Regions from separate parts of the Chryseobacterium nakagawai genome, predicted to be linked through region 1. Evidence: riboswitches for the same ligand, from Rfam matches in the RefSeq annotation. Region 1 holds a riboswitch; the other holds the start of a gene.
What was found. Region 1 has a riboswitch for cobalamin ahead of metE (5-methyltetrahydropteroyltriglutamate--homocysteine S-methyltransferase). Riboswitches for the same ligand answer to the same signal wherever they lie in the genome.
Positions count from the first base shown of each region.

Region 2: linked by a shared signal. The riboswitch ahead of prpB (methylisocitrate lyase) and the one ahead of metE (5-methyltetrahydropteroyltriglutamate--homocysteine S-methyltransferase) in region 1 are both predicted to bind cobalamin.

Region 1 is NZ_LR134386.1:3,114,718-3,118,962, reverse strand. It holds gene EL260_RS14065 (GNAT family N-acetyltransferase) at 1-359, shown strand, start outside; gene metE (5-methyltetrahydropteroyltriglutamate--homocysteine S-methyltransferase) at 440-2,743, opposite strand; cobalamin riboswitch at 2,919-3,104, opposite strand; gene EL260_RS14055 (Lrp/AsnC family transcriptional regulator) at 3,294-3,755, shown strand; gene EL260_RS25590 (bacteriocin-like protein) at 3,948-4,232, opposite strand.
Region 2 is NZ_LR134386.1:3,961,195-3,965,439, reverse strand. It holds gene EL260_RS17895 (bifunctional 2-methylcitrate dehydratase/aconitate hydratase) at 1-993, opposite strand, end outside; gene prpC (bifunctional 2-methylcitrate synthase/citrate synthase) at 1,028-2,182, opposite strand; gene prpB (methylisocitrate lyase) at 2,169-3,080, opposite strand; cobalamin riboswitch at 3,522-3,715, opposite strand; gene EL260_RS17880 (helix-turn-helix transcriptional regulator) at 4,059-4,245, opposite strand, start outside.

The sequences.
Region 1 (4,245 bases):
TCAATACCCATGATTTTCTGAAAGAGGAAGATTTTAATTATTATAAAAAAGAAATTCCCGGTTATTTTGAACATGTTACTTTATTAGGGTTTGAAGAAAATGGAACTTTAGTTGGATTTATGGGAATTGCTGAAGGAAATCTTGAAATGCTGTTTATTCATAACGATTATCGTGGTAAAGGGGTTGGTAAAAAACTGATTCAGTATGGAATCAATCATCTAAACGTAAGTAAAGTAGATGTGAATGAACAAAATGCTCAGGCCGTGGGCTTTTACCAATATATCGGATTCCGTGTTCTTGATAGATCAGCATTAGATAATCAGGGTAAAGAATATCCTATTTTACACATGGGATTATAATTTGGTAAAAGAATTTATATGATAACCAAAAAGCATCCAAATCGGATGCTTTTTTGATTTTCTATGAGGTTGAAAAATAGTTAAGATGCATATTCTACAGACGCTTCTTTAGCAGCAGCAACCATAGCAATTAACGCTTTTTCCGTTTCTTCCCAATGTCTGGTTTTTAATCCACAATCCGGATTGACCCAAAGCTGACTGGCAGGAATTACATCCTGAGCTTTTTTCAGCAGTTCAATCATTTCTTCTTTCGAAGGAACTCTCGGAGAATGAATGTCATAAACTCCGGGACCGATCTCATTAGGATATTTGAAATCTGCAAAAGCATGTAGAAGCTCCATTTGTGATCTTGAACACTCTATTGTAATCACGTCGGCATCCATATCTGCAATATTCTTAATGATATCATTAAATTCCGAATAGCACATGTGAGTATGAATCTGGGTAGCATCTTCTACTCCACTTGCTGATATTTTAAATGCTTCTACTGCCCATTTAAGGTAATTTTGCCAGTCTGTTTTTCGTAACGGAAGACCTTCGCGGATAGCGGGTTCATCAATCTGAATAATTCTGATCCCTGCCTTTTCAAGATCCTGAACTTCATCACGAATGGCAAGAGCAATCTGTTTACAAGTTTCAGAACGGGGCTGATCATCTCGTACAAATGACCATTGTAATATGGTTACAGGACCTGTTAACATTCCTTTTACCCATTGATTGGTTTGTGACTGAGCATATTGAGACCAGTATACGGTCATAGGTTCAGGTCTGGAAACATCTCCGAAGATGATCGGAGGTTTTACGCAACGGCTTCCATAGCTTTGTACCCAGCCGTTTTTAGTAAAGGTAAATCCATTCAGTTGCTCTCCGAAATATTCCACCATATCATTACGCTCATATTCTCCATGTACAAGAACGTCTATTCCGATACTTTCCTGCCAACGAATGGTTCTTTGGGTTTCTTCTTTTAATAAAGCATCGTATTGTTCTGCCGTTAGTTCTCCTTTTTTAAATTTCGCTCTCCAGGTTCTCACTTCTGCTGTCTGTGGAAATGATCCGATGGTTGTAGTGGGGAATAAAGGAAGCTGCAATGCCTTTTGTTGCTCTTCTTTGCGGATATGGAATGAATTTTTTCTTTGTGAATCTTTCCCAGTCACAGCATTCGCTCTAAGTTTTACATTTTCATTATGAATCAATGAAGATGTTTTTCTATCTGAAACCGCTTTTTTATTTTCTTCAAAATCCTGAAGAATATTCTCATCAGAAGTTTCTGAAGCTAATTCTTTCAGGGTAACCACTTCTTTTACTTTTTGTTTCGCGAAAGCGAGCCAGTTTTTGATTTCAGCATTAAGACTGGTTTCAAAGTCTAAATCACATGGTGAATGAAGCAGGGAGCATGACGGAGCGATTAAAATTCTTTCAGATCCAAGTGTTTCAGTTGCTTTTTTGATAAAGGATAAAGATTTTTTGTAATCATTTTTCCAGATATTTCTGCCGTCTACGATTCCAAGAGATAAGCTCAGATGTTCAGGAATAGAATGAAGAACATCTTCAAGTTGTTCAGGATTTCTTACCAGATCAAGATGCAGAACATTTACAGGTAATGATGTAGCAAGAGCTAAATTATTCTTTAATCCTTCAAAATAAGTGGTTACAATGAATGTAAGCTTTGGAAACTGTCTTTTAAGTTCAGCATATACAAAAGTATAGACTTCTTTTGCTTTTTCATTGATATCTAATGCTAAAAAGGGTTCATCAAACTGAATCCATTGAGCACCTTGACTTTGTAGTTTTGAGATAATCTCAACATAGACCGGAAGAAGATTGTGGGCAAGATCCAGTTTATCAAATCCTTCTTCCTTCTCTTTTCCTAAAAGCAGATAAGAAACGAGACCGATAATCACAGGTTTTGCATTGATTCCCGCCTGTTTGGCGCCTGCAAATTCATTGAAAATCTTATCTGAAGTAAGTTTGAATTGCTGGTTTTTATAAAATTCAGGAACGATGTAGTGATAATTGGTATCAAACCATTTGGTCATTTCCATGGCTGTGATATCTAATTCATCTTTCTGGTATCCTCTTGCCATGGCAAAATAAAGATCCAATTCAGAATTATTTTTTTTAAGGGCTACTTCATGATAGCGCGTTGGAATAGCACCTACTACCAGACTCATATCCAGAACCTGATCGTAATAAGAGAAATCATTACATGGAATAAGATCAATTCCGGCTTCTTTCTGAAGGTTCCAGTTTTGACTGCAGATGGCTCTTCCTACGGTAAGAAGTTCTTCCAAAACAATTTTACCTGACCAATATTGTTCGCAGGCTTTTTTAAGTTCTCTTTTGCTACCAATACGCGGATAGCCCAAAATGTGAGTTTGCATTTTTACAAATTTTAAATTAAACTTATTTTAAATGCTCTTTTCATGCTTCGGAATGCTTGGCTGGGATAGAAAAATTTGAAATCAATGATACAAGTGCATGGTACTACTTCATCCGGAGATAAAATGTACTGCAATATATCATCTGTATGACTCAAAAGCTTCAGATCGCGAAAGCATTGTCAATTCAGTAAAGGCAGGTCTCCTGACTTGTAACGGTTTCTGTCATCCTTCCCGCTTTTGGCAGTGGATATCCAAGTACAGAAACCTTTGGTGTGTTACTTACAGTTGCGCGACAGCTCGTGATTTTCACACGATTCCCTATTAATTTACCTTAAGTAAAACCTTTCCTGTTTGATGAAGATTGTAAAGAACTGATCTTTTATCAATATCAAGTCTGATAAAAGATTTTAATTTTGTGTAAAATTATTAAAACAGAATATAATAGCAATTAAAAGTAAATTATTAGGTTAATTAAACTTTTTAAATGGTATTATAAAGAATATAATTCTGTAAATTTGAATGATTTTAAACTCTAAAAGAATAATATTCTGTGGAACAACTCGATGATAAGGATTTAAAACTCTTGAAACTGCTTCAGAACAATGCAAAACTGACAGTTAAAGAGCTGGCAAAGGAAGTTAATCTATCTCCGTCTCCTGTTTTTGAGCGGGTAAAAAGGCTTGAGCAGGAAGGTTTCGTGAAAAGATATGCTGCAGTTCTGGATGCAGAAAAGCTTAATCGTGGATTTACGGTGTTTTGTCAGATCAAATTAAAAATTCATGATCGGTCCGTGGGTTATGATTTTGTAAAAGAAATTCTGGAAATTCAGGAAGTTGCAGAATGTTACAATATTTCCGGAGATTTTGATTTTTTATTAAAGGTTCAGGTTCGGGATATGAAACACTATCAGGATTTTGTATTCAATAAGCTAGGCTCTGTAGATTCTATAGGGAGTACCCATAGCACATTTGTAATGGCTGAAGTAAAGAACAACCATGGACTGACTCTGTAAAGTAGAAAAGTATGGTTTGTTTATCTGTATGAATTGAAAAACCTCTTGGTTATTGAGATTCATTTTGTGTAGAATCTCCAGATTTATAGTTCTACCTAAAGGGTTTGATGCAATGACATATTCCTACTTGGGAAATAAAAAACCGCTCTTTTCAGAGCGGTTGTACTTTTTTAACTTTTAATGGGCTGCTGATTAGCAAGTAGAACCACACTCTAATAATTTGATGTGGATTACACCATTAACAACACACTGTGTTTGGCATAAAGCGTTTCCTACAACGGTACCAACACCGCCGATAACTCCACCTACTGTAGAACCTACACCGCCAACAACACCGCCAACGATAGTACCTACTCCTCCGATAACGCCACCAACAACGCCACCTAGACCACCGATTAATCCTCCAATTGGATCAAGTAATCCTTCTCCTGAAATAGATTTTAGTTCGTTTCTGTCTAGTTTTTTGAAATTTTTCATGATTAAAATTTTA
Region 2 (4,245 bases), 850 kb from region 1:
GATACGAATAGCCGCTTCGTGGGTACGGATGGTCACCTTTTTGATATCGTCTGTTGTTTTTCCAAGCTTTTTCAAGGTAGAATGCAGTGTCATTGCAGCTTCTACAGCAGTTTGAGAATGGAATTCAGCCGGGAATGAAATTTTGAATAATACATTCTCCATCACATAAGAGCCATATTCTCTCTGGAATTTAAATTCATTTCCTTTGAAAGAGACATCATAGAATCCCCAAGTTTTAGCTGTTAAAACAGATGGATAGCCCATTTCTCCTGTTTTAGCGATTAATGCTAAGCGTACTGCTCTTGAAGTGGCATCACCCGCAGCCCATGATTTACGGGAACCTGTATTGGGAGCATGACGGTATGTTCTTAAAGATTGTCCGTCTACAAAAGCTAATGATACAGCATTGATGATCTCATCACGAGTTAAGCCTATCAATTTTCCAACAACAGCTGTAGAAGCCAGTTTTACCAATAATACATGATCAAGACCTACTTTATTGAAAGAGTTTTCCAATGCCATTACGCCCTGAATCTCGTGAGCCATGATCATAGCTTCCAATACCTGCTTCATTTTTAAAGGCGCTTTTCCTTCCGCAATATTGGTTCTTGATAACCAGTCTGCTGTTGCTAAAATTCCACCCAGGTTATCTGACGGATGTCCCCATTCAGCAGCCAGCCATGTATCATTAAAATCTAGCCAACGGATAATAGCTCCGATATTGAAAGCAGCCTGCACAGGATCTAATTGAAATTGTGTTCCCGGAACCTTCGCACCATTAGGAACAATTGTTCCTTTCACGATAGGGCCTAAAAGTTTTGTACAAGCTGGATAAGTTAGAGCTTCCAGACCACATCCGATGGTGTCCAGAAGACAATAATGAGCGGTCTTCCAGGCTAAATCGTTTTTAATTTCGTAGTCTAATACATAATCTGCAATATCTACTAATACTTGATCCGGTTGTGGTCTTTCATTTGAAATGTGTGATGACATCTTTGTTTTATAGTTTTATTATTAGGTAATTTGTTTATTTTCTGTCTTGTAGAGAAACGTATTCTTTATTTTCCGGGCCTGTATAATTGGCACTTGGACGAATGATTTTTCCATCCTGTCTCTGTTCAATAATGTGAGCGCTCCATCCTGTCACTCTGGAAATAACGAACAGTGGAGTAAACATAAGGGTTGGTACTCCCATTAAATGGTAAGATACCGCAGAGAACCAATCCAGGTTCGGGAACATTTTCTTTTCTTCCCACATCACGGTTTCTAACCTTTCAGCGATATTATACAACAGCATATCTCCAGCCTCTTCTGAAAGTTCTTTGGCTACTTTTTTAATGACTACGTTTCTAGGGTCTGAAATTGTATAAACAGGGTGTCCAAATCCGATAATTACCTCTTTGTTAGCAATACGCTGGCGAATATCAGCTTCAGCTTCGTCCGGTGAGTTGTAACGGCTTTGGATTTCGAAGGCCACTTCATTGGCTCCTCCATGTTTTGGTCCTCTTAAAGCACCGATAGCTCCTGTGATACATGAATAAAAATCTGATGCCGTTCCGGCAATAACACGAGCGGTGAATGTAGAAGCATTAAATTCATGTTCCGCATAAAGGTTAAGCGATATTTCCATGGCTTTTACCCAGGAATCAGGAGCTTTTTTACCATGTAAAAGGTGAAGGAAATGCCCGCCAATCGTATCATCATCTGTTTCTACATTGATTTCCTTACCATTGTGGGTGTAGTGATACCAGTACAAAAGTCCGGAACTGAATGAAGCTAATAATTTATCAGCAATATCTCTTGCTCCTGCCACATTGTGATCATCTTTTTCAGGCTGAATACTTCCAATAGCGGATACCATAGAACGCATGACATCCATGGGATGAGCCGCTGCAGGAATACTCTTTAAAATATTTCTTACAGAATGCGGAAGCCCTCGAAGGGATTTTAATTTGGCTTTATAATTTTTCAACTGAGCTCCTGTAGGCAGCTGACCATAGATCAAAAGATAAGCTACTTCTTCAAATTCTGCTTTCTCTGCCAGATCCAGAATATCATATCCTCTGTAATGAAGATCATTTCCACTTTTTCCTACGCTGCAAAGCGCGGTGTTACCTGCTGCTACTCCTGAAAGGGCTACGCTTTTCTTAGGCTTGAATGTTGGTTCGCTATTCGTTGACATTACTAATATTTTGTTTAAAAAGGTTATCTAATTTTTGTTCATAGTCATGGTATCCAATGCTTTGGTAGAGTTCTTCTCTGGTTTGCATTGTGTCTAATACATGGGCCTGAGTTCCATCTTTACGAATGTGCTCATATACATTCAACGCGGCTTTATTGGCAGCACGGAAGGCTGAAAGAGGGTAGAGGATCAATCCTACTCCTGCGTTTTTCAATTCATCAACCGTGTATAGATTGATCATTCCAAATTCGGTTATATTAGCCAATACAGGGATTCCTGTAGCATCTACAAATTTTTGATAGAAGCTTAAATCGGGAACGGCTTCTGCGAAAATGAAATCAGCCCCGGCTTCTTTATAAGCCGCTGCTCTTTCTAAGGTTTTTTCCAATCCTTCATTGGCAAAGGCATCTGTTCTGGCTCCGATTACGAAGTTTTCGTCGGTACGCGCGTCAGCAGCAGCCTTCAATCGGTCTACCATTTCTTCTTGGCTTACAATTTCTTTTCCTGGACGATGACCACAACGTTTTGCTCCTACCTGATCTTCAATATGCAGAGCAGCAGCTCCTGCTTTGATTAATGACTTTACCGTTCTGGCGACATTAAACGCTGATGGGCCAAAACCTGTATCTACATCTACCAATAAAGGCAAATCACAAACATTGGTAATACGCTGAATGTCTATTAATACATCTTCCAGCGTGGTAATTCCAAGATCCGGAACTCCTAAAGATCCGGCAGCAACACCGCCTCCCGAAAGATAAATGGCATTAAAGCCTGCTTGTTGAGCCAATAATGCATGATTGGCATTGATGGCTCCTACAATCTGAAGAGGACTTTCTTTGTGCATGGCCTCCCGGAACTGAGCACCGGGGGACTTCCAGTTTTCATTTTTAGTCATTTTAATATGTATTGTTTAGTTGAAATTTGTGCGATAAGAAAGAAGAGTTGCTATGCTGCTGCTGTGCGGTAAAAAGAAAATGATCTGAAGAAATCAGATGCGTTGTTGATGAGCATGAAGCTTGAGGTTGTTGTGAAACTCTGCAGCATGAGAACTTTGTGATAGATCTCTTGCCCATGGATGCATAATCGTGATTGGCTTGGTACATTTTTAACTTTTTACATAGATTAAACCCAATAAAAAGTTCTTGATAAACTTCACGATGTTTTGTGAGAAAGAAAAATTATGGAAAGGGGACACGGATGAGTTATAGACCTACAGAATAAGCACACGCTATTCTGCCAGTATCTACCTCAAAAATGAGATCAGTAGATAAACAATATTATCACACAATTATCCATACCGTATCATACCTGACTATAAGCTTCAGATCGCGAAAGCATCGTCACTACGAAATAGGCAGGTCTCCTGACTTGTAACAGTTTTTATCATCCTTCCCATATACCGGAGTATACAGTGGATATTGATTTGATAAAAACCTTTAGTTGTTACTTACAGTTGCGCGACAGTTCGTGATTTACACACGATTCCCTTTTAATACACCGCTAAGTGTAACCAATTTCGGTTGATAAAGAAGGTGTTAAGAACTCCTTGGTGGTAAATATAGCCATTTTATGAGAACGACAAAATATTTTATGTAAACAATAATTAATTTTGGATAATTAATTGATAATGTTTGTTTTGTGAATCTTTGTTTTTTGGTGATATGATAAAAATCAGTCTTTTTGTAGTGTTTTCTTATTACCAAATCATTAACAAATAAGGCTGAATGTTACATGAAATAAAATAAAAGATGTGTTTTTATGGCTACTTTTTATATTTGAAAATAGTGGAGTTAAGTCTTATAGCGAAGGGTGAGCACTAAGGGATGATTTTATGAATTTTAACGGGTGAATTAAGTTGAGATTATTGATGAATTTAGTGAGTTATACCATTGGCGTTCCTAAGTTTACTAGGAATTAAATTATACTTTCTCTTAAATGCTGCTGAAAAATGTCTCGGATTTTTGTACCCGATAATTTCAGAAATTTCATTAATATTCAAATCTCCTTCAAGAAGCATTTTTTTTGCCTGTTCCATCTTTGTATCATTCCAGAAATTAAAA